One region of the Streptomyces sp. NPDC029292 genome, then DNA from elsewhere that is predicted to be linked to it. Evidence: riboswitches for the same ligand, from Rfam matches in the RefSeq annotation. Region 1 holds a riboswitch; each other region holds the start of a gene.
What was found. Region 1 has a riboswitch for cyclic di-AMP ahead of ACZ4WS_RS15115 (M23 family metallopeptidase). Riboswitches for the same ligand answer to the same signal wherever they lie in the genome.
Positions count from the first base shown of each region.

Region 2: another riboswitch for cyclic di-AMP. It lies ahead of ACZ4WS_RS02060 (M23 family metallopeptidase); the one in region 1 lies ahead of ACZ4WS_RS15115 (M23 family metallopeptidase).
Region 3: another riboswitch for cyclic di-AMP. It lies ahead of ACZ4WS_RS05305 (C40 family peptidase); the one in region 1 lies ahead of ACZ4WS_RS15115 (M23 family metallopeptidase).
Region 4: another riboswitch for cyclic di-AMP. It lies ahead of ACZ4WS_RS22560 (transglycosylase family protein); the one in region 1 lies ahead of ACZ4WS_RS15115 (M23 family metallopeptidase).

Region 1 is NZ_JBVHXR010000005.1:361,144-368,728, forward strand. It holds gene ACZ4WS_RS15085 (GNAT family N-acetyltransferase) at 598-1,476, shown strand; gene ACZ4WS_RS15090 (hypothetical protein) at 1,575-2,237, shown strand; gene ACZ4WS_RS15095 (GTP cyclohydrolase II) at 2,224-2,850, opposite strand; gene ACZ4WS_RS15100 (MarR family winged helix-turn-helix transcriptional regulator) at 3,038-3,541, opposite strand; gene ACZ4WS_RS15105 (dihydrofolate reductase family protein) at 3,614-4,756, shown strand; tRNA gene ACZ4WS_RS15110 (tRNA-Met) at 4,864-4,937, shown strand; cyclic di-AMP (ydaO/yuaA leader) riboswitch at 5,388-5,544, shown strand; gene ACZ4WS_RS15115 (M23 family metallopeptidase) at 5,556-6,587, shown strand; gene ACZ4WS_RS15120 (aldo/keto reductase) at 6,760-7,585, shown strand, end outside.
Region 2 is NZ_JBVHXR010000001.1:437,072-444,656, forward strand. It holds gene ACZ4WS_RS02040 (TetR/AcrR family transcriptional regulator) at 1-60, shown strand, start outside; gene ACZ4WS_RS02045 (SGNH/GDSL hydrolase family protein) at 344-1,129, opposite strand; gene ACZ4WS_RS02050 (DUF6250 domain-containing protein) at 1,274-1,993, opposite strand; gene ACZ4WS_RS02055 (hypothetical protein) at 1,977-2,111, opposite strand; gene ACZ4WS_RS02060 (M23 family metallopeptidase) at 2,618-3,511, opposite strand; cyclic di-AMP (ydaO/yuaA leader) riboswitch at 3,516-3,676, opposite strand; gene ACZ4WS_RS02065 (alpha-galactosidase) at 3,975-6,044, opposite strand; gene ACZ4WS_RS02070 (tyrosine-protein phosphatase) at 6,225-7,022, shown strand; gene ACZ4WS_RS02075 (DUF6126 family protein) at 7,036-7,152, opposite strand; gene ACZ4WS_RS02080 (helix-turn-helix domain-containing protein) at 7,185-7,585, opposite strand, start outside.
Region 3 is NZ_JBVHXR010000002.1:98,854-106,438, reverse strand. It holds gene ACZ4WS_RS05320 (M23 family metallopeptidase) at 1-1,363, shown strand, start outside; gene pcrA (DNA helicase PcrA) at 1,442-3,898, opposite strand; gene ACZ4WS_RS05310 (ScyD/ScyE family protein) at 3,998-5,092, opposite strand; cyclic di-AMP (ydaO/yuaA leader) riboswitch at 5,345-5,515, shown strand; gene ACZ4WS_RS05305 (C40 family peptidase) at 5,524-6,675, shown strand; gene ACZ4WS_RS05300 (tellurite resistance/C4-dicarboxylate transporter family protein) at 6,773-7,585, shown strand, end outside.
Region 4 is NZ_JBVHXR010000010.1:105,063-112,647, reverse strand. It holds gene ACZ4WS_RS22570 (cytochrome P450 family protein) at 218-1,474, opposite strand; gene ACZ4WS_RS22565 (LysM peptidoglycan-binding domain-containing protein) at 1,858-2,844, shown strand; cyclic di-AMP (ydaO/yuaA leader) riboswitch at 3,027-3,206, shown strand; gene ACZ4WS_RS22560 (transglycosylase family protein) at 3,211-3,897, shown strand; gene eno (phosphopyruvate hydratase) at 4,167-5,453, shown strand; gene ACZ4WS_RS22550 (FtsB family cell division protein) at 5,559-6,035, shown strand; gene ACZ4WS_RS22545 (DUF501 domain-containing protein) at 6,065-6,667, shown strand; gene ACZ4WS_RS22540 (Ppx/GppA phosphatase family protein) at 6,664-7,585, shown strand, end outside.

The DNA of each region.
Region 1 (7,585 bases):
CCACTCGAGGCTGCGATGTTGCTGCTCAGCGACTCGCCGTGCGTGAGCGATGCGTGAGCGGACGGTGTAGTAGCGATCATTACGGAGCAGACCGCGTACGACCCAGTACCTGTCCTGACCAGGTGGTTCCGGACACCGAGTCAGCGTCCGGAACCACCCAGCAAGATCCCGCCAAGACTTTTAATCCATTGGTTGTGGGTTCGAGTCCCACAGGGTCTACCGGTTTCAGTAGTACCGGAACCCCCGCTGACCTGGTCAGACGGGGGTTCCGTCGTTTCCGGGTTCGGCTCGGCGGGCGAATCCGTAGGCGAGGTGGTCACCGAGTGGTCACACCCGACCATCAAGGGAACGTCAACGCGCGCGCGAAGGCCTACTGGTGGGGGAGCCTCGGTTCGCTGGTGTCCTACGCCGCAAGTTCGTCGAAGAAGTCCAGCAAGGTGCCGGCGGCGAAGTCTCCTGATGGCAGCGGTGTTCGCCGTGCCCGTCGCGGAACCCTCCAGAGTCCTTGACCGACTTTCGGCGCGCCACACGAGGTCCTGCCGCCTCGCCCCGGCGGAAAGCACGGGCGCACGCCTACAGCGTGGGAAATCATGAAGCATGCGACCGGATGACTGGCACCTCACCGAAGACGTCGACGACTTCCTCGCCCGAGCCGGAGACTTCCTGCGCTCACGGCCCGCCCTGCACACCATGCCGCTGACGGTGACCGAGAAACTGCGAACACGCGGGGCGGACGCATACGGCGCCCAAGCCACCGTCTTCGGCCGACTGGAGCGAGCGGGCAAGGTCCGCGCCACCTTCTACCGCCTCCCGTCCCGCGGCCTGAGCCTCACCCCCCTCGCTCCCGAGCATGCCGACACCCTCGCCGCCCACCTGGCCGCCCTCGGGCACTCCCTTCCATACGTCAGCGCGGACCACAGCACCGCCACTGCTTTCGCCGAGGCATGGCAGCGGCACACAGGCGCAGCGCCGGCACTCAGCAAGCGGATCCGTCTGTACCGTCTTGGCACGCTCACCCCACCGGAGCCGCTCCCAGCGGGCCGGGGCCGAGTCGTGGGCGAGCAGGACCATGAGCAACTCGTGTGCTGGTGCGGCGAGTTCGTCGACACCGTCGGAGAAGTCCCCGCCGTGGACGCCGGCTCCTGGGCCGGCTCGCGCTTCGCCGACAGACACTTCACGTTCTGGGAGACCCCGGACGGCACTCCCGTCTCCATGGCGGCCGTGACCTCGATGGTCGCCGGCATGGTCCGGGTGGACCCCGTCTACACCCCGGCTCACCTCCGGGGTCGTGGCTACGCGGGCGCCGTGACGGTCGAGGTGAGCAGGGCCGCGCTGGCCGCAGGCGCGACGGACGTCGTGCTCTTCGCGGACCCGGCCAACCCCACCAGCAACGCCCTCTACCAACGCATCGGATACGTCCCGGTTACCGACTGGGCCGCGTACGACTTCTCATGTGCCGCACCGGAAGTCAGGTAAGAACTCGCGGTCCACCGCTCCGGTTCCGGACGGGACCACGTCCGTTCCCTGCTCGGTGGGGGTCCGCCTGGTCTCGGCCCACGGAGTCGGATGAGGACATGACGGCCTTCAGCGTGCCGCTGTCCGGCGCGGAGGTGCACGTCTGGTTCGGCACCAGCGAAAGCACCGGGGCGGTCGAGGACCTGACCCTGCTGTCCCGAGAGGAGAAGCTGCGCTGCGCGCGCATCGCCGACGCCGTGGAACGCCGTTGGTTCATCGGCGCGCGGGCGGGCGCGCGCCGCGTCCCCGCGGGATGCGCGGGCGACGCACCCGAGCGGGTGCGGCTCGTCCGGGACCCGGAGACGGGCGACCGGTCCGCGGGCCTTCCCGGGGACCGCGGAGCCGCCCCGCTGGTGGTGGCCACGGCCCACAGCGCGTGCCGCCGGCTGATCGCCCTCGCCGCGTACGAGGACACGGTGGGCGCCTTCCGCCGGGACTTCCCGGCCTCCGACGGAAAGCAGCCCGGCGATCCCGCCAAGGCGGCCGCCGCGATCCTCACCGCGCTGGCGGCGCCGCACACCCCGCTGCGGCTGGTGCTGGGCGGCGACGCGCTGGACGCGGTGACGGCCGCGGAGAGCCGGACCCTCGCCGAACAGGCCGAATGGGAGCCGGTCAGCCGGGGCACGGACCTCGACGACGTCGGCTGGCTGGGGCCTGTCGTTCGACGGCAGAGCTCGGGCAGCACCGGGCCGGGCAGCACCGGGCCGGTCAGCCCGCCGTGAGTTCCGGCAGGGGCAGCGTGTGCTGGGTCTGGAGGACCTTCGCGCGGAGGTAGCGGACGTTGTGGGCGGTGGTGAAGACGCCCGTCGGGACGCGGTGGGAGACCGTGACGCCCAGGTCGCGGAGCTGGTCGGCCTTGTCGGGGTTGTTGGAGAGCAGGTCCAGGGCGTCGATGCCGAGGGCCCGCAGCATCTGGGCGGCCGCGGTGTAGTCGCGGCCGTCCTCCGGGAGGCCGAGCGCGGCGTTGGCGGCGTACGTGTCGAGGCCCTGGTCCTGGAGGGCGTACGCGTCGAGCTTGTTGTAGAGGCCGATGCCGCGGCCCTCCTGGCGCAGGTACAGCAGCACACCGCCCCGGTCGGCGATCCGCTCCACCGCCTCGCGCAGCTGCGGTCCGCAGTCGCAGCGGGCCGAGCCGAAGACATCGCCGGTCAGGCACTCGGAGTGCAGCCGCACCAGCGGGGTCGCGCCGGGCTCGCCGAGCACGACGGCCAGGTGTTCCAGCCCGTCGGCGAGGCCGTGGAAGGTGACGAGCTCCGCGTCGACCGAGTAGCCGTCGCCGAAGCGCAGGGGCACAGTGACGCGGGTGCGCACCGTGGCGGTGGGGAAATCGCGCATGTTGTCTCTCCGGTCCAGCGGGGTCGTACCAGATGGGGCTTCGCGTAGTGCTTCAGATGTGTTGCAGGCGGGAGGTGCTTCAGATTTGAAGCAAGCTCTCGGAGAGAGACCCTACATGTGCTTTAAAATTCAAGCAATGCCGAATGTCGAATGCCGTCTCACGGCTCACACGGCTCGCGCCCCGGTCTCAGGAGGAACGCCGCCGCCACGGCAGATCTTCCCCGCAGGCCCCGGGATCTTCGCCCTGGATGACCCGCGCGATGCTCCCGCAGATCTCCTCCAGTTGCCCCACCTGCTCGGGGGTCAGATGGTCGAAGACCGCCGTGCGCACCGTTTCGACATGTCCCGGGGCCGTCCGTTCCAGGACGGCCATGCCCTCGTCCGTGAGCACGGCGACGTGGCCGCGCTTGTCGGTGGGACAGCCCTCGCGGCGTACCGTGCCGTCGTTCTCCAGCCGGGTCACCGCGTACGTCAGCCTGCTGCGGGTGATCTTCAGGAGCTCGGCGAGCTCGGTCATCCGCAGCCGCCGGTCCGGCGCTTCGGAGAGCATGGCCAGGATGGAGTAATAAAGGTGAGGCATGCCCGCCTGCGCCTGGAGCTGCCGGTCGATCGCGTCCTCCAGGAGGGAGGAGGCGGAGAGGTACGAGCGCCAGGCGCGCTGCTCGGCGGGGGAGAGCCAGCGGGTCGTCATACCGCCAGTCTAGGTACTGTTTAAAAGTTGAACCACTAGGAGCCCAAAGCTCGGAGCTGGAGGGTGCGCCCCATGCCCCACCCCTACGTCCTGTTGTCCGCCGCCGTCTCCCTCGACGGCTTCCTGGACGACACCGGCCCCGAGCGGCTGCTGCTCTCCGGCCCGGCCGACTTCGACCGGGTCGACGAGGTACGGGCCTCCAGCGACGCGATCCTGGTCGGCGCGGGCACGCTCCGCGCGGACAATCCCCGGCTCCTGGTCAACTCGGCCGAACGGCGCGCGGCACGGGTCGCCGCCGGGCGTCCGGAGTACCCGCTGAAGGTCACGGTCAGCGGGTCCGGCGACCTCGACCCGGCGGCGCAGTTCTGGCACACGGGCGGCGAGAAGGTCGTCTACACGACGGACAAGGGCGCGGGGAAGGCCGCCGGCCTCTTGCACGGGCTCGGCGTCGAGGTGGTGTCGACCGGGCCCGAGCTCGACTGGCGGGTGCTGCTGGAACACCTTCATGACGTACGAGGTGTGCGGCGCCTCATGGTCGAAGGGGGCGGCCGGGTCCACACCCAGCTGATGCGGGAGGGGCTCGCGGACGAGTTGCAGCTCGCCGTCGCGCCGCTGTTCGTGGGGGAGGCGGACGCGCCGCGGCTGTTCGGGCCCGGGGTGTATCCCCCCGGGCGGATGCGGCTGGTGGAGACGCGGGCCGTCGGGGACGTCGTCCTCATCCGGTACGTGCCCACGGCGCCCGGAGCCGGGGGGCTCGCCTCCGCCGCGGACCGGCACTGGCTGGCGCTCGCGTGCGAGCTGGCGGAGCTGTGCCCGCCGTCGGAGACCGCGTTCAGCGTGGGGGCGGTGGTGGTGGCGGCCGACGGGACCGAGCTGGCCCGGGGGCACTCGCGGGAGGGCGGCGATTCCGTGGTGCATGCCGAGGAGGCGGCGCTTGCCAAGATCGCGGCCGGTGATCCCCGGCTCGGCTCCGCCACGGTGTACAGCAGTCTGGAGCCGTGTGCGCGCCGGGCGTCGCGGCCCGCGCCGTGTGCGCGGCTGATCCTCGACGCCGGGGTGCGGCGGGTGGTCACCGCCTGGCGAGAGCCCGACACGTTCGTCCCGGGGGCCGACGGGAGCGGGGTCCTGGTGGCCGAGGGCGCCGAAGTCGTCGTACTCCCGGAGTACGAGGAGCGGGCCATGGCGCCGAACCGGCACCTTCTCGGGGCGGGGTAGCACGCGGGTAGCACCGCCGTCGTGGGGCGCGCGTAAACGGCCGTCGTGGGGCGCCCGTAAACGTGTGTGCTTCGGGTCCCGCGGATGGCGTACACTAATTTCAACGACGCGGGGTGGAGCAGCTCGGTAGCTCGCTGGGCTCATAACCCAGAGGTCGCAGGTTCAAATCCTGTCCCCGCTACTGAAGGCCAAGGGCCGGAACTCGGATTCACGAGTTCCGGCCCTTGGTGTTTACCGACGTCCCCCAGTCGGCCCACACCGGTCGCCCCCCTGGTGGATACCGGCCGGGGCCGGTACACGGGCGGCGCCCTGACGGACGACATGGCGCTGCTTGCCGTACGGCGTCCTCGACCGTCATGGCTACGGCGTCCTGAGCGTCGTACGTCCGGCGTCCTTGATCGTTGTCACCGGGGGTGATCGGGTGACGCCCCTCCGCATAACAACTGACACACCGTCAAATGAACGGGGATTGATAAGCCTTGGTCAACTCGCCCGATTTCCACCGGTGGTGACCCGTAAGTCCTGGCCAAAAGCGTTAACGATCAGTACGAACGGCTTGGAATCCAGTGCCCGGGTCTATTAACGTTCGATAACGCAGCGCGGTCGTCCCAGCCGTCACAAGAGATGGCTCCGTGCGCACGCGCCGAATCCCGCAAGGGAACCGGGGAACCACCAACTTGGGGTGAATCGAGCGTCTTTCGCGGCAGGAATGCTGTGGTGGACGCGCGTAGGAGACCTTCCTGCTCCGAACCCGTCAGCTAACCCGGTAGGCGAGAAGGAAGGAAAGGAGTGCGCCCACGTGGCGTCCAACCGGCCTGCCCAGCCAACCTCGTTCGCGCCGAACGACACACAGCCCTTCGGCTACGGCAACGACGAGGGCCCCTGGGAGGAGTGGAATCCCACCGAGGATTCCGTCCGTCCCGTCCGCGGCCGGCACCGCGTCAGTAAGCAGCGCGGCGGAGGACTCGCCCGCAGCTCCACGGTTCTCGGCGTCGGCGTCATAGCCGCCGTCGGCGCGGGCGGCATGGCCACCGCGGCGCCCGGCAAGCCCCCCGTGTCGATCTCGCTGCCCGACCTGTCGTCGGTCACCGACTCGGCCAAGGCCCTGATATCCGACGGCGACTCCGGCACGCCCAAGGGCTCCGCCACCCCGCTCACCACCGCCGGGCTGACCAGCGCCGACACCGCGCAGGGCACCGCCGACGCGGGCGAGGCCCTGCGCGCCCGCATCATGGAGCAGGCCGAGTCGCAGCAGGACCAGGTCGACAGCGCGGCCCAGCAGGCCGCCGAGACCGCCGCCGCGAAGAAGGCCGTCGCGCTGGCCGCCAAGCAGCAGGACGACGCCGCGGCCAAGGCCGCCGCCGCCAAGAAGAAGGCGGAAGAGGTGGCCAAGGCGAAGGCCGAGGCGGAGCGCCTCGCCGAGCTCGCCAAGAGCTACGCGCTGCCCACCTCCTCGTACACCCTGACGTCGCGCTTCGGTGACGCCGGCTCCATGTGGTCCTCCGGCTACCACACCGGCCTGGACTTCGCCGCGCCCACCGGCACGCTGATCAAGGCGATCCACAGCGGCACCGTCACGGAGGCGGGCTGGGCCGGTTCGTACGGCTACCGCACGATCCTCACCCTCGACGACGGTACGGAGCTGTGGTTCTGCCACCAGTCGTCGATCAGCGTGAGCGTGGGGCAGAAGGTCGCCACGGGTGATGTCATCGGGCGCGTGGGTGCGACGGGCAATGTCACCGGGCCGCACCTCCACCTGGAGGTCCACCCCGCCGGCGGCGACGCGATCGACCCGATGGCGTGGCTGCAGAGCAAGGGCCTCAACCCCTGATCTCTTGAACTCTGGGCCTCGTCGTCTCGTGGTTTCTTGATCCCTTGATCTTTCTCCGCTGAACTCCGGCGGTTCTGATGCCATCCCCCCGACACCAGGACCGCCGGTCAGGCGTTTGTGCGGAATCGTCCGTGCGGAATACGGCCATCCGGTACGGGCGTTGAAACTGAGCATGACTTCTCTCCGCAAGCTTGGTTCGTCCGACCTCGAGGTCTTCCCGCTCGCCCTCGGCGGCAACGTCTTCGGCTGGACCGCCGACGAGGCGCAGTCCTTCGCCGTGCTCGACGCGTACGCGGCCGCGGGTGGCAACTTCATCGACACCGCCGACTCGTACTCGGCGTGGATCGAGGGCAACAAGGGTGGCGAGTCCGAGACCATCATCGGCAAGTGGGTCAAGGCGCGCGGCAACCGTTCCGACGTCGTGATCGCCACCAAGGTCAGCCAGCACCCCGACTACCTGGGGCTGTCCGGCGCCAACATCAAGGCCGCGGCCGAGGCCTCCCTGCGCCGCCTGGACACCGACTACATCGACCTCTACTTCACGCACTTCGACAAGCCGGAAGTGCCGTTCGAGGAGATCGTCACCGCGCTCGACGAGCTGGTGCGGGAGGGCAAGGTGCGGGCGATCGCCGCCTCCAACATCACGCCCGAGCGGCTCCAGGCGTCCCTGGAGTTCTCCGACCGCGAGGGCCTCGCGCGCTACGTCGCCCTCCAGCCCCACTACAACCTGGTCTCGCGCGACACCTACGAGGGCCCGCTCCAGGAGCTCGCCTCCCGCACCGGCCTGGCCGCCATCCCGTACTTCGCGCTGGCCTCCGGCTTCCTCACCGGCAAGTACCGCCCCGGTACGACGGTCGACAGCGCGCGTGCGCAGGGCGCCGGAAAGCACCTCGAGTCGGAGCGGGGCGTTCGCGTGCTGGCCGCCCTCGACGAGGTCGCCCAGGCGCACGATGCCCAGGTCGCCACGGTCGCCCTGGCCTGGCTGGCCGCCCAGCCGA
Region 2 (7,585 bases), on a different contig from region 1:
GAGGCGCTCGCGCGGGAACTGGGGCTCGAGCGGGAGGCGTTGATGGCGGCGGTGCGCTGAGGAGCGTGCCGCGGGATGCGAATGCCGCGTTCCTCGACACCTTGGCCGGGTACGACGTCGGGCAGGGCGTCCGCTGCCATGGGGCACCGCGATTCTCCGCACGGCAAGAGCCGCCGCCCGCCAGCCCGTTGCACCCGTCACGCCCGGCGGGACGCCGGGGCGGTTCGCGGTCGCACCAGCACCGCCGTCCGCGCCCCGCCCCGCGCCACTCCGCGCCGTCACCTCACCGGTCGAGCCCAGCAGGCGTGGGATCTCGAGCGGGCTCAGGGCCGAATGCGGTGGCTCAGGCCACCGACTCGATCCGCATCTTGATGTCGTCCGGGGACAGGGCCCCCTTGGCCGCCACATGGTCTCCCGACGACTCCCCGCGCAACCGCCGCCCGATCCACGGGACGAGGTACTCGCGCGCCCAGTGGATGTCGTCGCGCCGGACCTCGAGCGTGCCGCGAGGCGGCAGTGGCGGCCAGGGCTGGTCCGGGTCGGCGGGTACTTCGAGGCCGAGGACCTGGCCGGCGCGGAGCGCGACCCGGGTGTGGCCCTCGGGCGACAGGTGCAGGCGGTCGCCGTCCCACGCGCGGCGGTCCTGGATCGTCTTCAGGGACCACAGGTCGAGGACGGGACAGCCGTACCGGTCGGCGATGGCCCGTACGTGTCCGTTGTACGTGGCGATCTTGCCGCGCAGATGCTTCAGCACGGGCATGCCACGGGTGTCGAAGCCGGTCGTCACCATGACGGTGCCGACAGCGGAGGTGAGTTCGGCCACCGCAAGCTCGAAGCGCTCGGCGACCTCGTCGGGGTCGGTACCCGGCCGGAGGATGTCATTGCCGCCCGCGCAGAAGGAGACCAGGTCCGGCGCGAGCTCCTTGGCCCGCTGGAGCTGGTCCTCGACGACCTGGTCGAGCAGTTTGCCGCGTACGGCGAGATTGGTGTAGTTGAAGTCGCCCTCGGGCCGCCGGTCCGCGAGAAGTACCGCGAACCGGTCGGCCCAGCCGACAAAGGCCCCGTCAGGACCGGCATCGCCGACGCCCTCGGTGAAGCTGTCCCCCACCGCCACGTACGACCCGATCACTGATCTGTTGTCACTCTTCGAATCGTCTGCCACATCGGCCCATGATTCACCTTTCGATGTGAGCTACGCGACCGTAGGAAGGGGTTGACGGATGGTGAGATAAGCCACTCGTCAAGTATTGGTCAACTCGGAATAAGCTCCTGATCAGGAGCGTTGACTCAGCCGCCACACCCGGAAGTCGTGGATCCGGAAGTGACTCCACGTCGTACGGAACGCGAAGTGCCCGCTGGTGTACGGCTCCGGGTCGCTGTAGTCGAAGACCAACTGCCCCTTGTTCCACCATTGCACGACGGAACCGTCCGAGACGATCCTGACGTGGTTCGGCTCGTTCGCGACGAGCAGCGGCTGCGTGTAGTCGTAGACCAGCGGACGGACGCCCGCCTCTCCCACGTACCGGCGCAGCCGTGTGGTGGTGTTGGAGTTGGCGCCGTATCCGACGTAGTACGTCTTGAGGTAGTCGTACTCCGCGAGGGCGCCGCCCCGTGCCGTGGCGAAGAGGTCGTCCGGGGAGCGGACGTCGACGGCGTTCCAGAAGTTGTTCAGGTCGGAGACCCGGTCGTTGGCGCCGCCCTCGGAGACGGGTGTGGCGGTGTACTCGATGACGTACGGCCCTTCGAGCTTCCGCTTGAACCAGACCGTCGCGCCGCTCGGTACGTCGATCTCCAGGACGCCGCGTGAGGCGGTGACCGTACCGCCGTCCTGGAGTTCGGTGACCCATTGGCCGAGTCCGTGCCGGAAGTCGTCGGCGGCGATCAGCCGTCCGCGGCGGTGGCGCGGCGAGGCGCTCGCGGCCCGCGCCGGCACGAGCGCGGCCAGCGCGGCACCGGCGGCCAGGGCGCCGAAGGTTCTACGACTGGTCGTCATGGGAGGTGTCTCCTTCGGTGGCGGTACGACGGGTCGTGGTGATCGCGGGCTTCGGGACGCGTCGGGTCTCGGTGCCGAGGTAGTAGTCCGCGTAGGTCGACTGGAGGTAGCCCCGCACGGTCCAGCCGAGGCGGTACTCGGGGTTCTGGGCGAGCGGCCGTTTCCGGAGGGGACGGCGACCAGACCGCGGTCCGGGTTCTCCACCACGCGGCGCGTGGGCGGTCCGACGGCCTGCGAGGGCGCGGCGGCGGTGACCGCGCCGAGTCTTCGGGGTCTCACGTTCGGTGTCGCCTCCGGCCGAGTCAGCGGCGGCGGCGCTGCGGGACAGCGCCCAGGAGAACTGGGCGGTGGCGGCCGCGGCTGCGGCGCCCTGATGACGGTGCGTCGGTCGACGCCGGGCACAGGGACCTCCGGAGGCATAGAAAGCGCTTACGGAGATCACTGTGGAGTCACTCTCGCACGCTGTCGATACCCCTTGCACCCCTGCCACAAGACCGCAATCTGCCCATCATGAATCGATCATGAAACACCAAAGGCCGAACCCCGGGGATCGTGGGGTCCGGCCTTTGGAGGCGGTGCTGCCTTCAGAGACAGGCAGTGCTGGCTTCAGAGACAGGGACAGCGTCAGGCGACGGCGACACCGTGGGAGCGCAGGTACGCGACCGGGTCCACGTCCGAGCCATAGTCCGGCGTGGTGCGGATCTCGAAGTGCAGGTGCGGTCCGGTGACGTTGCCGGTCGCGCCGGAGAGGCCGATCTGCTGACCCTCGGTCACGGTCTGGCCCGCCGAGACGGAGAGGGAGGACATGTGGGCGTACTGGGAGTACTTGCCGTCGGCGTGCTGGATGACGACCTGGTTGCCGTACGCGCCGCCCCAGCCGGCCGAGACGACGGTGCCCGCCGCGATGGACTTGATGGTGGTGCCGGTCGGGACCACGAAGTCGACGCCGGTGTGGTAGCCGCTGGACCACATGCTGCCCGCCACCTTGTAGCCGGTGCCGACGGTGGCGCCGTCGACCGGCAGGGTGTAGCCCAAGTTGCTGGTGGCGGCCGCGGCCTGGGTGGCCGTGCTCGCCTTCGGCGCGGTCGAAGTCGTCTTCGTCGACGTCGTCTTCGCGGAGGACTGGGTGGCGCTGCTCGACGCGGCCTTCTTGCCGATCGTCAGCTTCAGGCCCGGGTGGATCAGCGACGGGTCGCTGCCGACGGCCGTGCGGTTGTCGGAGTAGAGCTTCTTCCAGCCGCCGCTGACGTTCTGCTCGTCGGCGATCTTCGCGAGACAGTCGCCGGCCTTCACCGCATAGGTCTTCGTCGCGGCCTTCTTCGCGGCGGTGGCGGTCTTCTTCGCGACGGTGGTGGTCTTCTCGACATTCTGCGCGACGGACGCCGTCGGGGTCGCGGCATGCGCACCGGTGGCCCCCATCAGAGGCAGCGCGAGTGCGGCGCCACCGGTTCCGGCCACGGCGATCGAGCGGGTGAAACGCTGGGACTTGGGACGGCGGTGCTTACCCTTCGCGGGCATGACGAATTCCTCTCCGGCGCCTGCGAGGTGAGCTGTCGGGTGCGGGCTGGAGATGCCCGGCCACGCGAATGCGCGGCTATACCCCGAGCCGTTCCGGAGACCGGAACAGGCGTGGTACCTGCGGGTCCCCCGCTCCTGCCGTGTGCGGGTAAGTGTGCGGATTCCGGGCGGCGGCAGGATTGGGCGTCCGTCCGGATTGAGGCCGAACGTAAGCGAGATGAGAGCGCATCGACAAGCATGTGGCTTTTCTGTGCCGATGCCTTTCTTGATCCATGCCGGAATTCCCGTCACCCTCCGTGGATAGGTGATCTTTCCGGCTTCTCAACCCGTCCGTGAATTCGGGCAGGTTGATAAAAGGGGCCCGCCACACATCGTCACGAATATGACGCTGCTCACGCACGTCGACCCACGACGCTTTATTCCAGGGCCAGTTGGAACGAAGGCTCCAATTCGGACAGAACAGTCACATGCGACGCAGCCGGATAACTGTCGCATCGAGGTCCCCGCGCAGCCCCGTACGCAACCCGTGATGCAGCAGCACCGCACCGCGGTGCACTTCGCCCGTTTCGCGGCACTCGTACCGTTCTGTCGGGTCGAGTCCGCGCAGCCGGAGCGGGGCGACCGGCTCCCCGTGGTGCTGGGCCTGGAGCCAGGCGAGGACGACGGTCTCGCCGCCGTGGACGTACTGGACCGCGCTCAGTCCACCCTCCGGGGGCCGCAGCCGGTAGAGGTCGCCGCGCTGCACGACAGGCCGGATCTCCTTATAGAGATCCACCCATTCCCGCGCCTCGACCAGCTCCCGCTCGCTCCACTCGGTCACATCGCCGCCGACGCCGAGCACCCCGGCCATGGCGCTCACAAACCGAAAGCGCAAGGAGCTGACCCGGCCATTGAGCTGCGCGTTCGGGCTGTCCGTGACCCAGGCGGCCATGATCCGGGCCGGGTGGATCTGACTGAAGCCGTGCTGGATGGCGAGCCGGTCGAGCGGGTCGGTGTTGTCGGAGGTCCACACCTGGTCCGTACGCGCCATGATGCCGAGGTCGACGCGGCCGCCACCTCCCGAGCAGGACTCGAAGGCGACACCGGGGTGGGCGGCCCGCAGCCGGTCGAGAAGGGCGTACAGCGCCTCCACGTGCGCGACCCACAGCTTCTGCGGGTAGGGCTCGCCGGGCCAACCCGCATCCGTGAAGCAGCGGTTGAAGTCCCACTTCACATAGTCGATGGGGGCGCTGGAGAGCAGGCTGTCGAGCTGCTCCCAGAGGTACTCCTGAACGTCCTGGCGCGCGAGGTTCAGTACGAGCTGATTGCGGTATTCCGCCCTGGTTCGCCCCTGCTGGAACTGCACCCAGTCGGGGTGCGCGCGATACAGCTCGCTGTCCGGATTGACCATTTCGGGCTCGACCCAGATCCCGAACCGCATGCCGAGCGCGTGCACGTCGTCGGCGAGCGGCTTCAGCCCGGCGGGGAAGCGATCGGGGTTGGGCGTCCAGTCCCCGAGCCCCGCCTGATCGCTGGTGCGGGTCCCGAACCAGCCGTCGTCGACGACGAACAGTTCCACGCCCATGGTCGCGGCCCGCCGCGCGAGCGCCCGCTGCTGCTCCTCCGAGATGCCGAAGTTGGTGGCCTCCCAGGAGTTGTAGAGCACGGGACGGTCCTGGTCCGCTTCCGGGATGACATACGCGCGCTGGTACGCGTGCCAGGCCCGACTCGCCCCGCCGAAGCCGCCGTCGCTCCACAGCCCCGCGAAGACGGGTGTCGTGAACGACTCGCCCGGCTCCAGGCGCAGCAGCCCCGAGTCGTCGTACCCGGCGCCGCCGGTGATCTGCACGCGCGCGTCGGGGAGTTGGGCCACGGAGATCCGCCATGAGCCCGACCAGGCGAGCGCGCAGCCGTACACCTCGCCGCTCTCCTCGGTCGCCTCGCTGTCGAGCGCCACCCAGGGCAGATGCTGGTGCCCGGTGTGCCCGCGCCGGCTGCCGATGACCTTCTCACCGTAGGTGAGGGGGGCACGTACGAGCCGGGACTCGGCAGCCCACCGCCCATGCAGCTGGGACAGCCGCCAGCCCTCGCGCTCCGGCAGCGTCCAGGTCGCGGAGTCGGCGCGCAGCAGCTCCAGAGCGGGTCCCTCGTTGGCGAGCGTCACCCAGCGCTCGACGACGTCGCCGCGCATCCGGTAGTGCAGCGTGATGCCGAACCCGGAGTCCGAGAAGCGCAGCCGCAGCTCCTCACCGTCCGCCTCGAACTCCTCGAAGCGCCACTCGGTGCCGCGCCGCTCGTCCGTGCGCACGGAGAGGGCCGGGCGTACGAAGCGGGGGCCGCCCTCCACCGGGTACTCCTCGTGTCCGTCGAGCGGGGACTCGAAGGGCCAGTACTGGGGCGCGGACAGGGCGGCGAGGGCCTCGGCGTCGGGGAGCGTGATGCGCGGGCCCCAGTGCAGATGCAGCAGCTCGTCGAGTTCGGTGAGCCGCAGTGCGTAACTGCTCGTCGGCCCCGAAAGAAGCCAGGTCCGACCGTCCGCGCCGAGCTCCATCATCAATCCCCCACAGATCCGAACAGCTGCGATCAGGCACCAACATCATCATGGGCCCCGCACCTGGGAGGCAACGCCTGTGGACAACTCATTGCCCCAGGAACCCATGTCGTATCGTCGAGAGCGCAGTCCCGTTGGCGAGCGATGCCGAGCAGCGCCGACGGCCGAATGGGAGGAGCCCCCGTGACGCAGCAGATCCCGTCAACCGAGCCTGAGCTGACCGGAGTGCGCAATTTCCGGGACGTGGGCGGTCTGCCCACCGTGGACGGCCGGCGGGTGAAGTACGGGCAGCTGTTCCGCAGCGGTCATCTCGCGCACGCCACCGACGAGGACGCCGCGTTCCTCGCCTCCCTCGGCCTGCACACGATCTTCGACTTCCGCAACGCCTCGGACCAGAAGCTGGAGGGCCCGGACGTCGACCTGCCGGGCGTGCGCAACGTGAATCTTCCGCTGACCGACCCGGCCGACGGCGTCGAGTTCTGGAAGATGGTCCGGGACGGCGACATCGACCAGCTGCGCGCGCTCCTGTCGGACGGCAAGGCGGCGAACCGGATGATCGGGTCCTACCGCACGATCATCAAGGAGCGCACGGCCGAGCACTCCCAGGTGCTGCATTCCCTGGCCGAGGACAGCGTGCCCGCGCTGATGCACTGCGCGGCGGGCAAGGACCGTGCGGGGCTGTCGATAGCCGTGACGCTCCTCTCCCTCGGCGTCGATCGCGAGGCCATCGTCACCGACTACCTGGAGTCGAACGCGACGCACCGCCGCTACAAGGTGCACCGCTCCAGCACCTCCGCCTCCGCCTACTCCCCGGAGGTCATGGAGCTGCTCAGCCCGCTGTTCGACGCGCGCGCCGAATACCTGACGGCCGCCTTCGAGACCATCGACGGGACCTGGGGCGGGGTCGACACCTACTTGGAGCAGGCGCTGCGGATCACCCCCGAGCTGCGGGAGCGCCTGCGCGAGCGCCTGCTGGACTGAGCCTCGACAGGGCCTACTGGTTCTGCGCGCCCAGCGTGAAGAGCAGGTAGATGAAGGCCGCGAAGAGGTGGCCGACGGCGACATAGATGATCAGCCGCACCCACAGGGCGCGCGGGAACTTCTCCTCCATGGACCGCCGGGTGCCGGGTTCCGTGGGTTCGGTCATGACGTCTCTCCCATCGTCGGGTGCCCCGTCGCCGGGCCGAGGCACAGCGCGGCGGTGGGGCTCTGCAGCAGGGTGTGTACGAAGAGCAGCTCGGCCCCGCCGCGGTCGGCGGCGGCGATGCGGTGCGGGGTGAGCGAGTCGAAGTGCGCGCTGTCACCCGGCGCGAGCAGGTGCGCCGTGTCCCCGAGGCGCAGCCGCAGCCGCCCCTGGAGGACATAGAGCCACTCCTCGCCGGGGTGGACACGCACGATGTCGCCCTGCGAGCCGTACGGCACGTGCACCCGCAGGGCCTGCATGCCGCGGCCGGGGGCACCGGCCTGCCAGTACGTCCAGCCGCCCGCCCCGGTCGGCTCCATGTCGGCGGCGCGCACGACGGCGTCACGCTCGGCGACCGTCT
Region 3 (7,585 bases), on a different contig from region 1:
GAGCACCGGCAGCCACCACACGCTGAACTACGACCCGTACGCGGCGCAGCACCAGGCCGCGTACGACACGGGCAGCTACGAGACGGCGACGTGGGCGAACGGTTACCAGCAGCTCGCCAACATCCCCGCGCAGCACCCGGGCCCCGAGGCCTCGGGCCAGTGGGACGCCACCGCCTGGCTCCAGCCCGAGCAGCCGCTCGACCAGACCCAGCAGTGGAGCGCGCAGGCCCAGGACACGGGCGCGTACGACGCCACGCAGTGGAACAGCGTCGGCGGCCACGACGCGTACGAGGCGTACGAGCACCCGCAGGGCGAGCCGTACGAACAGCAGCACCCGCAGGGCGAGCCGTACGAACAGCAGCACCCGCAGGGCGAGCCGTACGAACAGCAGCACCCGCAGGGCGAGTCGTACGAGCACCAGCCCGCGCCCTTCGCGCCCGAGTCCTTCGACCAGCAGGCGACCGCCACCTTCGAGCAGCTCCCGTACGAGCAACACGCCGCCGCGGAGGACGAGTTCGAGACCCCGGCGGACGAGCACGACGCCGTCGACGAGCGGGAGACGCCGCTGCTCGACGACATGGAAGAGATCATCCCGGCCCCCCGCCCCGCGTCGCGGGCCGCGTCCCGCTCTCGCCGCCGCACCCCCGCGAAACGTTCCGCTCTGCTGACCGTCGCCGTGCCCTCGGCCTGTGTGATGGGGGTCGCGGGGATCGCGGCGGCTTCCGTGGTCGACATCGGCGGGGACGACAGCAAGGACACGACGGCCAGCGCGGCCGACGCGACCTCCGTGAAGCCGTCCGCCGCCAACAACAAGCTGGACACCCAGCTCCAGAGCCTCTCCGCGGGCGCGGACGACTTCGCCGACCGGGCGAGCCGGACACAGGAACGTATCGACCTCAAGGCCGAGCAGGAGGCCGAGAAGAAGAAGGCGGCGGCGGAGGCGGCCCGCAAGGAGCGGCTGCGGCCGAAGTACGCGCTCCCGGTGACACAGAAGGGGCTCAGCGCCTACTTCGGGCAGGCGGGCATCAACTGGATGTCCGTGCACACGGGCATCGACTTCCCCGTCTCGTACGGCACGACGGTGATGGCCGCGACCGACGGGACCGTCCGGACACAGTGGAACAGCGCGTACGGGAACATGGCGATCGTCACCGCGAAGGACGGCACGGAGACGTGGTACTGCCACCTCTCCAGCTACAAGGTCGCGTCCGGCACCACCGTGAAGGCCGGTGACCCGATCGCGTTCTCCGGGAACTCCGGCAACTCGACCGGCCCGCACCTGCACTTCGAGGTCCGCCCGGCCGGCGGCTCGGCGATCGACCCGCTGCCGTGGCTGCGCAGCCACGGCCTGGACCCGACGTAGCAACGACGGCCCGGACCGACGTAGCAGGCAACGGCCTGGACCCGACGTCACCAACCGCCGGGCCCGGCCCGCACCGCCCTACAGCTTCTCCACCGGCGCATACCGCAGCAGCAACCGCTTCGGCTTCGGCTCCCCGAAGTCGACCGTCGCCTCCGCGTTCGCGCCCGTCCCCTTCACACCGACGACGGTCCCGAGGCCGAACTGGTCGTGCGTGACCCGGTCCCCGACCGCCAGCGAGACCACCGGCTTCTCGGAGGCGCCACGGCGGGTCGCGAACCCGGAGGCACCCGAGGCCGCGGACCGCGAGCGCGAGGACGACAGCGAAGCCGCGATCCCCGAGGCCGGACCCGACGACACGGGAGCCATCGCACCCGTGCGCTTCCACTCCAGGTGCGCGTCCGGGATCTCCTCCAGGAAGCGGGACGGCGGGTTGTACGAGGGCTGCCCCCACGCACTGCGCATGGACGACCGCGTCAGATACAGCCGCTCCCGCGCGCGCGTGATGCCCACGTACGCCAGGCGCCGCTCCTCCTCCAGCTCCTTGACCTGTCCCAGCGCGCGCATGTGCGGGAAGACGCCGTCCTCCATGCCGGTCAGGAAGACCACGGGGAATTCGAGGCCCTTGGCGGTGTGCAGGGTCATCAGCGTGATGACGCCGTTGCCGTCCTCCTCGTCCGGGATCTGGTCGGAGTCGGCGACGAGCGCGACCCGCTCCAGGAAGGCGGAGAGCCCGCCCGACGCCTCGCCCTCACCCTCGCCGGACTCCTGCTCGAACTCCAGGGCCACGGCGGCGAGTTCCTGGAGGTTCTCGATGCGGGTCTCGTCCTGCGGGTCGGTCGAGGCCTGCAACTCGGCCAGGTAGCCGGTGCGTTCGAGGACCGCCTCCAGGACGGTCGCCGGGCCCGCGCCGGACTCGACGATCGTACGGAGGTCCTCCATCAGCGTGTTGAACCGCTTGACGGCGTTCGTCGACCGGGCCGCCATCCCGTACGCCTCGTCGACGCGGCGCAGCGCCTGCGCGAAGCTGATCTTCTCGCGCTGCGAGAGGGCGTCGATCATCGCCTCGGCGCGGTCGCCGATGCCCCGCTTGGGGACGTTGAGAATCCGCCGCAGCGGTACGGAGTCCTCCGGGTTCGACAACACGCGAAGGTACGCCAGGACGTCCCTGACCTCCTTGCGCTCGTAGAAGCGGACGCCGCCGACGACCTTGTAGGGCAGGCCGACGCGGATGAAGACCTCTTCGAAGACACGGGACTGGGCGTTCGTACGGTAGAAGACGGCGACGTCGCCCGCCTTGGCCTCGCCCGCGTCGGTGAGACGGTCTATCTCGTCGGCGACGAACTGCGCCTCGTCGTGTTCGGTGTCGGCGACATAGCCGGTGATGTTCGACCCGGCGCCCGCGTTCGTCCACAGGTTCTTGGGGCGGCGCGACTCATTGCGCTCGATGACCGCGTTGGCCGCGCTGAGGATCGTCTGGGTGGAGCGGTAGTTCTGCTCCAGGAGGATCGTCGTCGCGTCCGCGTAGTCCTCCTCGAACTGGAGGATGTTGCGGATGGTCGCGCCGCGGAAGGCGTAGATCGACTGGTCGGCGTCACCCACGACGCACAGCTCGCCGGGGTCGCTGTCGGCGGGCCCCACGAGCTCCCTCACCAGCGCGTACTGCGCGTGGTTGGTGTCCTGGTACTCGTCGACCAGGACGTGGCGGAAGCGGCGGCGGTAGTGCTCGGCGACGTCCGGGAAGGCCCGGAGCAGGTTGACCGTCGTCATGATCAGGTCGTCGAAGTCGAGCGCGTTGGCCTCGCGCAGCCTCGACTGGTACATCGCGTACGCCTGGGCGAGGGTCTTCTCGAAGCCGTCGGCGGCCTGGGCGGCGAAGTCCTCCTCGTCGATCAGCTCGTTCTTCAGGTTCGAGATCTTGGCACTGAAGGACTTCGGCGGGAAGCGCTTCGGGTCGAGGTCCAGGTCGCGGCAGACCAGGGCCATCAGACGCTTGGAGTCGGCGGCGTCGTAGATCGAGAACGACGACGTGAAGCCGAGCTTCTTGCTCTCCCGTCGCAGGATGCGGACGCACGCGCTGTGGAAGGTCATCACCCACATCGCGTTCGCGCGCGGGCCGACGAGGTGCTCGACGCGCTCTTTCATCTCGCCCGCGGCCTTGTTGGTGAAGGTGATCGCGAGGATCTGGCCGGGGTGCACATTCCGCTCGGCCAGCAGATACGCGATCCGGTGCGTGAGCACGCGGGTCTTGCCGGAGCCCGCGCCGGCCACGATGAGCAGCGGGGCGCCGGAGTGCACCACGGCCGCGCGCTGATTCTCGTTCAGCCCGTCCAGCAGCGCTGCCGGGTCCACGGCAGGACGGTGCGCGCCGTCGCGGTAGTACGCGTCCCGGTCCGGCGGCACGTCGAAGCGGCCGCCGAACAGGTCGTCCGCAAGCGGCTCCGGCGTCCCGTCCTCGGGCGGCGGCGGGGGCTCTTCCTCGTGGGCCCCGGAGGGCTTGAGGTCCGCCAGGAAGCTGTCATCAAAGAGGCTGCTCATCGCTCTCCGAGTTTAGGCTCCCCCACTGACAGCCCGCCGCCACCCTGAAAACTCGACCGGAACTCGTGACGCGACTCGTGACGCGACTCGTGACCCGTCTCAGAAGCCGAGGATCTTCCAGACCTGGCCGCCCGGCGTCTTCGTACCCTCCAGAACCGTTCCGTTACGGTCGGCGATCGACCAGGCCGAGACGTAGACCTTCCCGTCGTACGGGTCCACGGCGACACCCGCGGGGAACGGCACCTTCACGTGCGTACGTTTCCCGTGCGCGACCTTGGTCACCAGACCCGCGAAGAGCTGGCTGACGTACAGGTCGCCGTTCTGGTTGAAGGCGATGCCGGTGATCGAGCCGAAGCCGGTCTTCCAGCCGAGGATCTTTCCGGTGGCGAGGTCGACCTTCCAGACGCGGGCGGTGGGCCTGGTGGCCTCGCCGTTCAGCTCGCCGACGTACAGGTTGCCGTCGGGGCCGAGGGCCAGCGAGGTCGGGACGGACTCGTGCTTGTCGTGGTCGGGGAAGACCGTGAAGGGGCGGGCCTTGCCCTCGGGCGAGACGGCCACCAGGTCGTTCCCGGCCGCGTCGGCCACGATCTTGCGGCCGTCGGGGAGCGCGAGGACGGCGTACGGGTTGGAGTCGACGGCCGTCTTGTGTGGGTTGTACTTGAGCTCGACGGCGGAGATGTCGGCGGCGATGGTCGCTTTGCCGGGCGCGACGCACAGGAGCTTGCCGAGCTTGTTCCAGGGCGGGCCGGTGGGCACCCCGGCCTCCGGCGGGGCCCAGGTCTCGACACCCCAGACGCTGCCATTGAGCGCGGAGACGCCGTCCAGGCCGGTCGCGAAGCCGCCGTCCTTGGCGGCGCCCGAGGGCAGCCCCTCCACCACCCGGTAGTGCTTCCAGGCGCCGCCGTCCCAGAAGACCTTGGTGACCGCGGCCGTGGTACCGATGCAGGTCTGGTCGCTCTCGGGCCCGGCGCCGATGCACTTCTTGCCTCCCCGGCCGGCCTCGGCGACGTACAGCTGCCCGTTGTCGTACGCGAGCTGGCGCGGGTTGTCGAGGCCGGTCGCGATGACGCGGACCACCGGTTTACCGCCTGTCCGCACGCCGGCGTGGCCGCCGGTGGCGCTCGCGGGCGCGACGGCCCCCGTGACGGCGAGAGCGACTCCTGTGGCGACGACGAGTGCCTTGCGCTTCCTCATGGCCGTATCCCCTCTGCCCCCACGGCGTCCGGCCGTGGCTGGCTGGAAGCTAGCGCCTCGAACCGGGCGGACGTCGCCACTCCGGACAAGTCACCACAGATCACTCCGGATTGACCGCGCGGGGTGATTCTCAGGGCTAAGGTCACGAAAATGTATCGGACATATCGAACATCAACCTTCACAGGAGCCACACGAGTTGGCTAGCGTGCCGGACAGGCCGCTCGACCCCCACCGGCGAACCGTCGCCGGGCCGTGCGGCCTCCGCCGAGTCCGGTGCGCCCCGTGGCAGCCGGAGCCGGGGACCCACCGACCTTGGGGTGAATCGGTCCGACTGCCCCGTGGGGCAAGGACCGTAGGGCAAACCTTCCGGAACCACCCGCCCGAACCCGACAGCTAACTCGGTAGGCGGATGACGGAAGGAGTCTCCTCTCTTGGCGTCGCATCGCACATGGCGTCCTGCGGGTACGCGCGTAGCAGGCATGCGGACCCCCGCCGCCCTCGCCACGGCGGCCCTCACCTCCGTGGCCCTGCTCTCCCAGACGGCGAACGCAGCGCCCTCGGCCGAGCCGAAGCCGAGCCTCGAAGAAGTCGAGAAGAAGGTCAACGACCTTTACCACCAGGCCGAGACGGCCACCGAGAAGTACAACGCGGCCAAGGAGAAGACCTCCACGCAGCGCAAGCGCGTCGACACCCTCCTCGACGACGTCGCCAAGCGCACCGAGAAGCTCAACACCGCGCGCGAGGAGCTGGGTTCGTTCGCCGCGGCGCAGTACCGCACCGGGGCCACCGCCCCCGACACCGCGACCCTGCTGCTCGCCGACGACCCGCAGGACTACTTCGACCAGACCCAGCTGATGAGCCGTCTGACCACCCGCCAGAAGGCGGCCGTCGACGACTACATATCCGAGCAGGCCGCCACCACGAAGAAGCGCGCGGAGGCCTCCAAGAGCCTGCAGACGCTGACCACGTCGCAGAACACGCTCAAGACGTCCAAGGCCGCCGTCCAGCAGAAGCTCTCCGCGGCGCGCGACATGCTCTCGCAGCTGACCGCCGAGGAGAAGGCGCGGCTCGCGGCGATCGAGAAGAAGAAGCAGGAGGAGGCCGACCGCAAGGCGGCGGAGCTGGCGCAGCAGCAGGCCGCGGCGGCCGCGAAGAAGGCGGCCGAGGAGTCGTCGAGCACCACGACCGGCTCGTCGGGCTCGACCACCACGGACTCCTCGTACGCCACCAAGGCCGCCAAGGCCATCGCCTTCGCCCGCGCCCAGATCGGCAAGCCGTACGTCTGGGGCGCGACGGGCCCCGGCTCGTACGACTGCTCCGGACTCACCCAGGCCGCCTGGAAGGCCGCCGGCGTCACACTGCCGCGCGTCACGACCGACCAGGTGAACGCGGGCACGACGGTCTCCCTCTCCGACGCCCAGCCCGGTGACCTGGTCTTCTTCTACGACGACATCAGTCACGTGGGCCTCTACATAGGCAACGGCATGATGATCCACGCGCCGAAGCCGGGTGCGTACGTCCGCGAGGAGTCGATCTACTACGCGGGGACCTCGATCATCCACAGCGTGGTGCGTCCGGCGTAACCCCTTTTTACGGTGCACGCGCGCGTGGGGCTTGTCATCCGGCCCACGCGCGCGTGCCCCGCGGGCAACCGGCCCGAAGATCCCTAGCATCGGCCCCATGCCAGCAGCCGTCTCCCCGCTCCGCACCTGGTGGGTCCAGCGACCGCCCGCCGCCGGTGGCGCCGTCATGGCCACCGGCATCATCTCGGTCGGGCTGTATCTGACCGGCTACGAGATCCTGTCGCTCATCGCCCTGGCCCTGGCATCCGCCGCCTGGCTCGCGCTCGCCACGGACTTCGCCGTACGGCTGCTGCGGGAGCGGGCGCGGTGGGTGGAGGAGGCGGGCACGCCCGCCGCGCTCACCGCCGTCGCGGCGACCACCGTGATCGGCACGCGGCTGTCCGCGCTGGGGTGGCAGGAGGTGGCCGAGGCGCTTCTCGCGCTGGCGGCCGTGCTCTGGCCGGGGCTGCTCTTCGTCGTCGTACGGCACTGGAAGCGTCGTATGTCCGGAGGGGTGTTCCTGGTGTGCGTGGCCACACAGGGGCTCGCGGTGCTGGGCGCCACGCTCGCCGCGGCCGTGGGAGCGGCGTGGCTCGCGCATGACGCGCTGGTGCTGTTCTGGCTGGGGATCGTCCTGTACGGGGTGGCGTTCGCGCACTTCGACATCCGCGAGGTCGCCGTGGGCGCCGGGGACCACTGGGTCGCGGGCGGCGCGCTCGCCATCTCGGCGCTGGCCGGGGCCAAGCTCATCGCCGCGCACCACGTGAACCCGTACCTGTGGAACGACGACGACAGCGGCGTCCTGCGCGCCGTGACCGTCGCGCTGCTCGTGCTCGACCTCGCCTGGTACGTCGTCCTGGGCGCCGCGGAGCTGGCCTGGTGGCGCCCGCGCTACGACGTACGGCGCTGGGCGACCGTGTTCCCGATGGGG
Region 4 (7,585 bases), on a different contig from region 1:
TGTCCGGGAACAAGGGGGCTTGGTGGAACGGGAGTTGACGGCGCCGGCGAAGGTCATCGTGGCGGCGATGGCGACGGAGGAGTGGGAGCGGCTCAGCGAGCGTCTCGTCCCTGCCCTGGGCGAATGCGGCGTCCGGCAACTCTCCGGATCCCGTCAAGGAGTGACCAACAGCGAGCACCGTCCGGACGCGGGTCGCGCGGCCCGCGATCCGCACCGGTCAGTCGGCGGTGAACTCCACAGGGAGGTTCCGCAGCCCGCGCATGATCAGGCCGCCTCGCCAGCGCAAGTCCGCTGGATCGGCGGCAAGCCGGAGATCGGGTAGACGGCGTAGCAAGGTGGCCAGTGCGGTGCGGCCTTCGAGGCGGGCGAGCGGGGCGCCGATGCAGTAGTGGATGCCGTGTCCGTAGCCGAGGTGCTGGTTGTCCCTGCGGGAGAGGTCGAGTGTGTCCGGTTCGTCGAAACGGGCGGGATCACGATCGGCAGCGGCGAGGACCACAAGCACGGGATCACCAGAAGCGATGCGTTGTCCGCCGATTTCGAGGGGTTCGGTTGCGTAGCGCCAGGTGGCCAGTTCGACGGGGCCGTCGTAACGGAGGAGCTCTTCGATGCCGGTGTCGAGCAGTTCCTGTTCGCCGCGTTCGATCGACTTCTGTAGTTGCGCTCGCTGCTCTGGGTTGCGCAGCAGCGCGTACGTGCCGTTGCCGATCAAGTTAATAACGGTCTCAAAACCTGCGAACAACAGTACGAAACACATGGCCGCGGCTTCGTTCTCGGTGAGGTGCTCGCCGTGGTCGGAGGCGCGGATGAGCCCGGAGATGAGGTCTTCGCCGGGGCCGGGGGCGTCCGGGAGCGCCTCCCGCTTGCGGTGGATCAGCTCGGCGAGATAGGCGCGCATCTTCTTCACGGACCGCGCGACACCGCCCCTCGGCCCGCCCTGGTGCCGGATCATCATGCCCGCCCAGTCCCGGAAGTCGTCCTGGTCCTCGCGGGGGACGCCGAGCAGGTCACAGATGGCGTAGATGGGGAGGGGGAACGCGAACTCGTGGATGAGGTCGGCGCTTCCGGTCTGCGCGAACTGGTCGATGAGGTGGTCGGTCAGCTCTTGGACGCGGGGCGCGAATTCGGCCACTCGGCGGGGTGTGAACGCCTTGGAGACGAGCCGACGGAGCCGCGTGTGGTCCGGCGGGTCGATGTTGAGCAGGTGGGTCATGAGGTTGGCGCTGCGCTCGCCGGGGATGCCCGTCTTGCTCTTGCCGTGGGCGTCCTCGGAATGGTGCACGGGATTCTTGGAGAGCCGCTGGTCGGCGAGCGCCTGCTTGGCGTCTGGGTACCGGGTGACCAGCCAGGCCTCCACCCCGCTGGGGAGGGTGGTGCGGTGCACGGGCGAATGCTCGCGGAGCCACGCGTAGGCAGGGTAGGGGTCGGTGGCGAATTCCCAGGTGAAGAGTCCGGGTTCGATATGCGGGGCGTTCACGGAGCGACGGTACCGGGAGCCGTGTTGCGTGGGTGAGGAGGCCGAACTGTGCAATTCCCCTTCAAAAGGCCGTGTACGGGACCTGGCTGTCGAACGGGTGGGCAGCTCCCGGAGATAGGGAGAAGTGCGAGAGGAGCGCCGTCGAGTTCACATTGCTGTTCGGCGGAGCCGGGAAATTCGCACGCGCGTGCTGGATGGATGACCGTCTGATCGCCGTCGGATCGCCGTCCGGTCACGGGAAAGTGACGATCCCTCAACTCTGTGATCTTCACGTGATCTGCGCTGCATCGACTTGTGACAAGCGTTCGAGTGCGGATACGTTCACCCATCAATGCGGCCCATCTGCCGCAGTGGTCACCTGCTGTCACGCGAAAGGCTTCCGCATGCTCTCCGGGAACGGCCGTCATCGTCGCCCCCGTCAGGCCCCGGCCCTCATCGTCGCCGCAGGGGTGACCGGATCGGCGATCGCGATCCCGTTGCTCGGCGCCACCAGTGCGAGCGCGGCCGACGGCACCACCTGGGACCGGGTCGCGGAGTGCGAGAGCGGCGGCTCTTGGAGCGCGAACAGCGGCAACGGGTACTACGGCGGGCTGCAGTTGAGCCAGGAGAACTGGGAGAAGTACGGCGGTCTCGCGTACGCTCCGAGTGCCGACCAGGCCAGCCGATCGCAGCAGATAGCCATCGGGGAGAAGGTCCTCGACGACCAGGGCCTCGCCGTCTGGCCCACCTGCGGAACGCTCTCCGGGCTCAGCAAGCACTCGGGTTCGGTCGAGGTCGACACGGGAGTGGCGGACGACTCGTCCAGCTCGACCGACTCATCCGACTCATCCGACTCGTCCAGTTCATCCGGTTCGTCCGACTCCTCTTCCTCGTCCGATTCGTCCTCGACAGATTCGTCGTCGTCCGACGCCTCCTCGGGTGCGACCGAGAACTCGACGAAGTCCGACACCTCCTCCAGCGACTCTCAGGGTTCCGACAGCTCGGACACAGCTACGACGAAGAGTGATGACTCGGACAAGTCCGGGCAGAACGGCGACTCTTCGAGTGCGTCCGAGAGTGCGACGAGCGGGGCCGGGCGGCACCGTGGTGACAGTGCCGACGAGGGCGTGACGGCGGGTGCGACCGACGGTCGTACGGACGACACTTCCGGGCGGCATGCCTCTCGCGGCTCGGGCGCGTCCCGCGACGCCGCCGACGGTTCGTACACCGTCCGCACCGGGGACAGCCTCTGGACCATCGCCGACGCCCTTGACCTCGAAGGCGGATGGTCGGCGCTGTACGCCGACAACAAGGAGACGGTCGGCGTTGACCCGGACCTTATCCTCCCCGGTCAGAGCCTTTCAGTTGGTGCCGAATCGGGCGAAAAGTAGCGGGAGTTCGCGTCATGGTTCGCCGTGGAATGTCCGGTTTGGTGCGAGTGAGACATGAGTCTCAGAAGCCCTGATCGTCTTTGAAATTCCGGCGATCGCATGTCTACGGTCATCACCGCTCGCCACAGCGGGCCCCGACGGTCGCAACGCCGAATCCTGCCAACGGCCGTACGGGAACAGTCGACGCGTCAGCGCCGTAGGCAGGAGCGGGGGACCCAAGGTAAGCGCCGCGCCCGGTAGTTGACCGGGAGTGGCTTGGGGTGAAGTCGTACGTCCGACGTCGTGAAGACGAAAGGCGTACGACCGGGCACTCACCCGCCCGAACCCGACAGCTCACCTCGCAGGCGTCGGTGAGGGGATCTCTCCATGCTGTTTTCCAGCAAGGGCAAGCACCGCCGCCCGTCCAAGGCCACCCGTGTGGCCGCGCTCGCCGGTGTCACCGGTGTCGCCATCGCCGCCCCGCTGATGGCGGCCGGCAACGCCTCCGCCGCCACCGCCTCGGAGTGGGACACCGTCGCCCAGTGCGAGTCCGGCGGCAACTGGTCCATCAACACCGGCAACGGCTACTACGGCGGCCTGCAGTTCTCGGCCTCCACCTGGGCGGCGTACGGCGGCACCGCCTACGCGTCCACCGCTGACCAGGCCTCGAAGTCCGAGCAGATCACCATCGGTGAGAAGGTCCTCGCCGCGCAGGGCAAGGGTGCCTGGCCGACCTGCGGCACGGGCCTGTCGAGCGCCGCGTACACCGGTGGTGCGAGCACCTCGTCCTCGTCGAACAGCTCGCCGAGCACCAGCACCACCACCCGCTCGACGGACACCGCCGCCTCCCGTTCGGCGGCCCGCCCGGCCGCCGAGAAGACCGTCACCACCCCGACCGGCAAGAAGGTCAAGAAGGGCGACGGCGAGTACAAGGTCGTCAAGGGTGACTCCCTCAGCTCGATCGCCGAGAAGAAGCACGTCAAGGGTGGCTGGCAGCAGCTGTTCAAGCTGAACAAGGACATCGTCGACGACGCGGACTTCATCTTCCCGGGTCAGCAGCTTCACCTCAGCTGAACCACAGCCCTCTCCTAAGGGAGGCCTTCACACTGGAGGCCTCGTGAGGGTTCCCCCCCGTCCCCACGGGCTCCCCGCTCTGGTGCGTGTTCCCCCGTACGCACTGGAGCGGGGTTTTTCATTCCGTTTTTGTTCCGTTCTGGAACAATGTTTACTCTGAGTTCTGCCCAAGGGGTGGTCGACCGGCTGGCCGATCCTCCCGGGGCGGTTAGGCTCATCTCGCGGAGCCATCACAGGTTTCGCGTACCCGCGTCACATCCCAGAAGGAGATGCTCGTGCCGTCCATCGACGTCGTCGTAGCCCGGGAAATCCTGGACTCCCGAGGCAACCCCACGGTCGAGGTCGAGGTCGGCCTCGACGACGGCAGCACGGGTCGTGCCGCCGTTCCGTCCGGTGCCTCCACGGGTGCCTTCGAGGCCATTGAGCTCCGTGACGGTGACCCCAACCGTTACCAGGGCAAGGGTGTCGAGAAGGCCGTCCTCGCCGTCATCGAGCAGATCGGCCCGGAGCTCGTCGGTTACGACGCCACCGAGCAGCGCCTGATCGACCAGGCGATGTTCGACCTGGACGCCACCGACAACAAGGGCTCGCTCGGCGCCAACGCCATCCTCGGCGTCTCCCTCGCCGTCGCGCACGCCGCCTCCGAGGCGTCCGACCTCCCCCTCTTCCGCTACCTGGGCGGCCCGAACGCGCACCTGCTGCCCGTTCCGATGATGAACATCCTGAACGGCGGGTCGCACGCCGACTCGAACGTGGACATCCAGGAGTTCATGATCGCCCCGATCGGCGCGGAGTCCTTCTCCGAGGCCCTGCGCTGGGGCGCCGAGGTCTACCACACCCTCAAGAAGGTGCTGAAGACCAAGGGTCTGTCCACCGGCCTCGGCGACGAGGGCGGTTTCGCCCCGAACCTGGAGTCCAACCGCGCCGCGCTCGACCTCATCCTCGAGGCCATCAAGCAGGCCGGTTACGTCCCCGGCGAGCAGATCGCGCTCGCGCTCGACGTCGCCGCGTCCGAGTTCTACAAGGACGGCAAGTACGAGTTCGAGGGCAAGTCCCGCTCGGCCGCCGAGATGACCGAGTACTACGAGGAGCTCGTCTCCGCGTACCCGCTGGTCTCCATCGAGGACCCGCTGTACGAGGACGACTGGGCCGGCTGGAACGTCATCACCGAGAAGCTGGGCGACAAGGTCCAGATCGTCGGCGACGACCTCTTCGTCACCAACCCCGAGCGCCTCGCTCGCGGCATCGAAGAGGGCTCCGCGAACGCCCTGCTCGTCAAGGTGAACCAGATCGGCTCGCTGACCGAGACCCTGGACGCCGTCGAGATGGCCCAGCGCAACGGCTTCAAGTGCATGATGTCCCACCGCTCCGGCGAGACCGAGGACGTCACCATCGCCGACCTCGCCGTCGCGGTGAACTGCGGTCAGATCAAGACCGGCGCCCCGGCCCGCTCGGACCGCGTCGCCAAGTACAACCAGCTGCTGCGCATCGAGGAGATCCTCGACGACGCCGCGGTGTACGCCGGCCGCTCGGCCTTCCCCCGCTTCAAGGGCTGAGCCGCAGGCTCGTAGGAAGCGTCGTACGTACGTCCCCGTACTCGGTCCCGTACCGTGTGCGGGGACGTACGCACGTGACGGGCTTGTACTGGGGAGGCGGGACTCATGGCCGTGAAGGACCGGGACCGGTTCTCCACCACGACCAGGCTGCGGCTCCTCGGTGAGCAGACGGCGGCCCGGGTCTACCGCTCCCAGACCAAGCGGCAGGCCCGCCGCTCGCGGCTCACCGGGCGGGCCGCGCTCCTCGCTCTCGTACTGTGCTCCTTGATCGTGGCCCTCGCGTATCCGATAAGGCAGTACGTGTCCCAGCGCGCCGAGATCTCCGATCTCGAGCGGCAGCGGGAGCAGGCCCGCGCGCGGGTCGAGCAGCTGCGCGACCTCAAGGCGCGCTGGCAGGACGACGCGTACGCCGAGCAGCGGATCCGCGAGCGACTGCACTATGTGATGCCGGGTGAGACCGGCTACATCGTGATCGACCCGGACGCGGCGAAGCAGTCCCGCGCCGCTCAAGGGGCGGCCGACCGCCCCTGGTACGCCAATGTCTGGGACGGCGTGGACAAGTCCGACGCCGCCGACCAGTGAACTGACCAGAAAGACATGTGACTCACGGCATGGAAACGCCACCGCCGCCCACCCCGCGCACCGAGCCGACCGACGCGGATGTCGAGGCCTTCAAGCAGCAGCTCGGCCGGCCGCCGCGCGGGTTGCGGGCGATCGCGCACCGGTGCCCGTGCGGGCAGCCGGACGTCGTCGAGACGGCGCCGCGTCTTCCCGACGGGACGCCGTTCCCCACGACGTACTACCTCACGTGTCCGCGGGCCGCTTCCGCGATCGGGACGCTCGAGGCCAACGGCGTGATGAAGGAGATGACGGACCGTCTCGCCACGGACCCCGAGCTGGCCGCCGCGTATCGCGCCGCCCACGAGGACTACATCGCCCGGCGCGACTCCATCGAGGTGCTGGAGGGCTTCCCGAGCGCGGGCGGTATGCCGGACCGGGTGAAGTGCCTGCACGTGCTCGTGGCGCACTCCCTGGCCGCGGGGCCGGGGGTGAACCCTCTCGGGGACGAGGCGATCGCGATGCTGCCGGAGTGGTGGAGCAAGGGCGCCTGTGTGGTGCCGACGCCCACTTCCCAGGCGGAGATCCTGGAGCTCGGTGCCAATGGGGGCGGCTTCTTCGACACGTCCGTCACGGACGGGGAGGACACCAAGTGACCCGTGTCGCTGCCATCGACTGCGGCACCAACTCCATCCGGCTGCTCGTCGCCGACGCGGATCCGGAGACGGGTGAACTCGTCGACCTGGACCGCAGGATGACGATCGTGCGGCTCGGGCAGGGCGTCGACCGGACGGGACGGCTCGCGCCGGAGGCGCTGGAGCGGACGTTCGCGGCGTGCCGGGAGTACGCGGTGCTCATCAAGGAGCACGGCGCGGAGCGGCTGCGCTTCGTGGCGACCTCGGCGTCCCGGGACGCCGAGAACCGCGACGAGTTCGTACGGGGGGTCGTGGACATCCTCGGGGTCGAGCCGGAGGTGATCACGGGCGACCAGGAGGCGGAGTTCTCGTTCACGGGGGCCACCAAGGAACTGAAGGGCAGCGATCACCTCGCCAAGCCCTACCTGGTCGTGGACATCGGCGGCGGGTCGACCGAGTTCGTCGTCGGCGACGACCACGTGCGCGCCGCGCGCTCCGTAGACGTCGGCTGTGTACGGATGACCGAGCGGCACCTCGTGCGGGACGGGGTCGTCACCGATCCGCCCACCGAGGAGCAGATCGCGGCGATGCGCGCGGACATCGAGGCCGCCCTCGACCTCGCCGAGGAGACCGTCCCGCTGCGCGAGGCCCGCACCCTGGTCGGCCTCGCGGGCTCCGTCACCACGGTGTCCGCGATCGCGCAGAACCTTCCCGAGTACGACTCGGCCGCCATCCACCACTCCAGGGTCTCCTGCGACCGGGTCCGGGAGATCACTGAGTGGCTGCTGGCGTCCACGCACGCCGAGCGCGCCGCGATCCCCTCGATGCACCCGGGGCGCGTCGACGTCATCGCCGCCGGTGCCCTCGTACTGCTTTCGATCATGGAGCGGATAGGGGCGGACGAGGTCGTGGTGAGCGAGCACGACATTCTCGACGGGA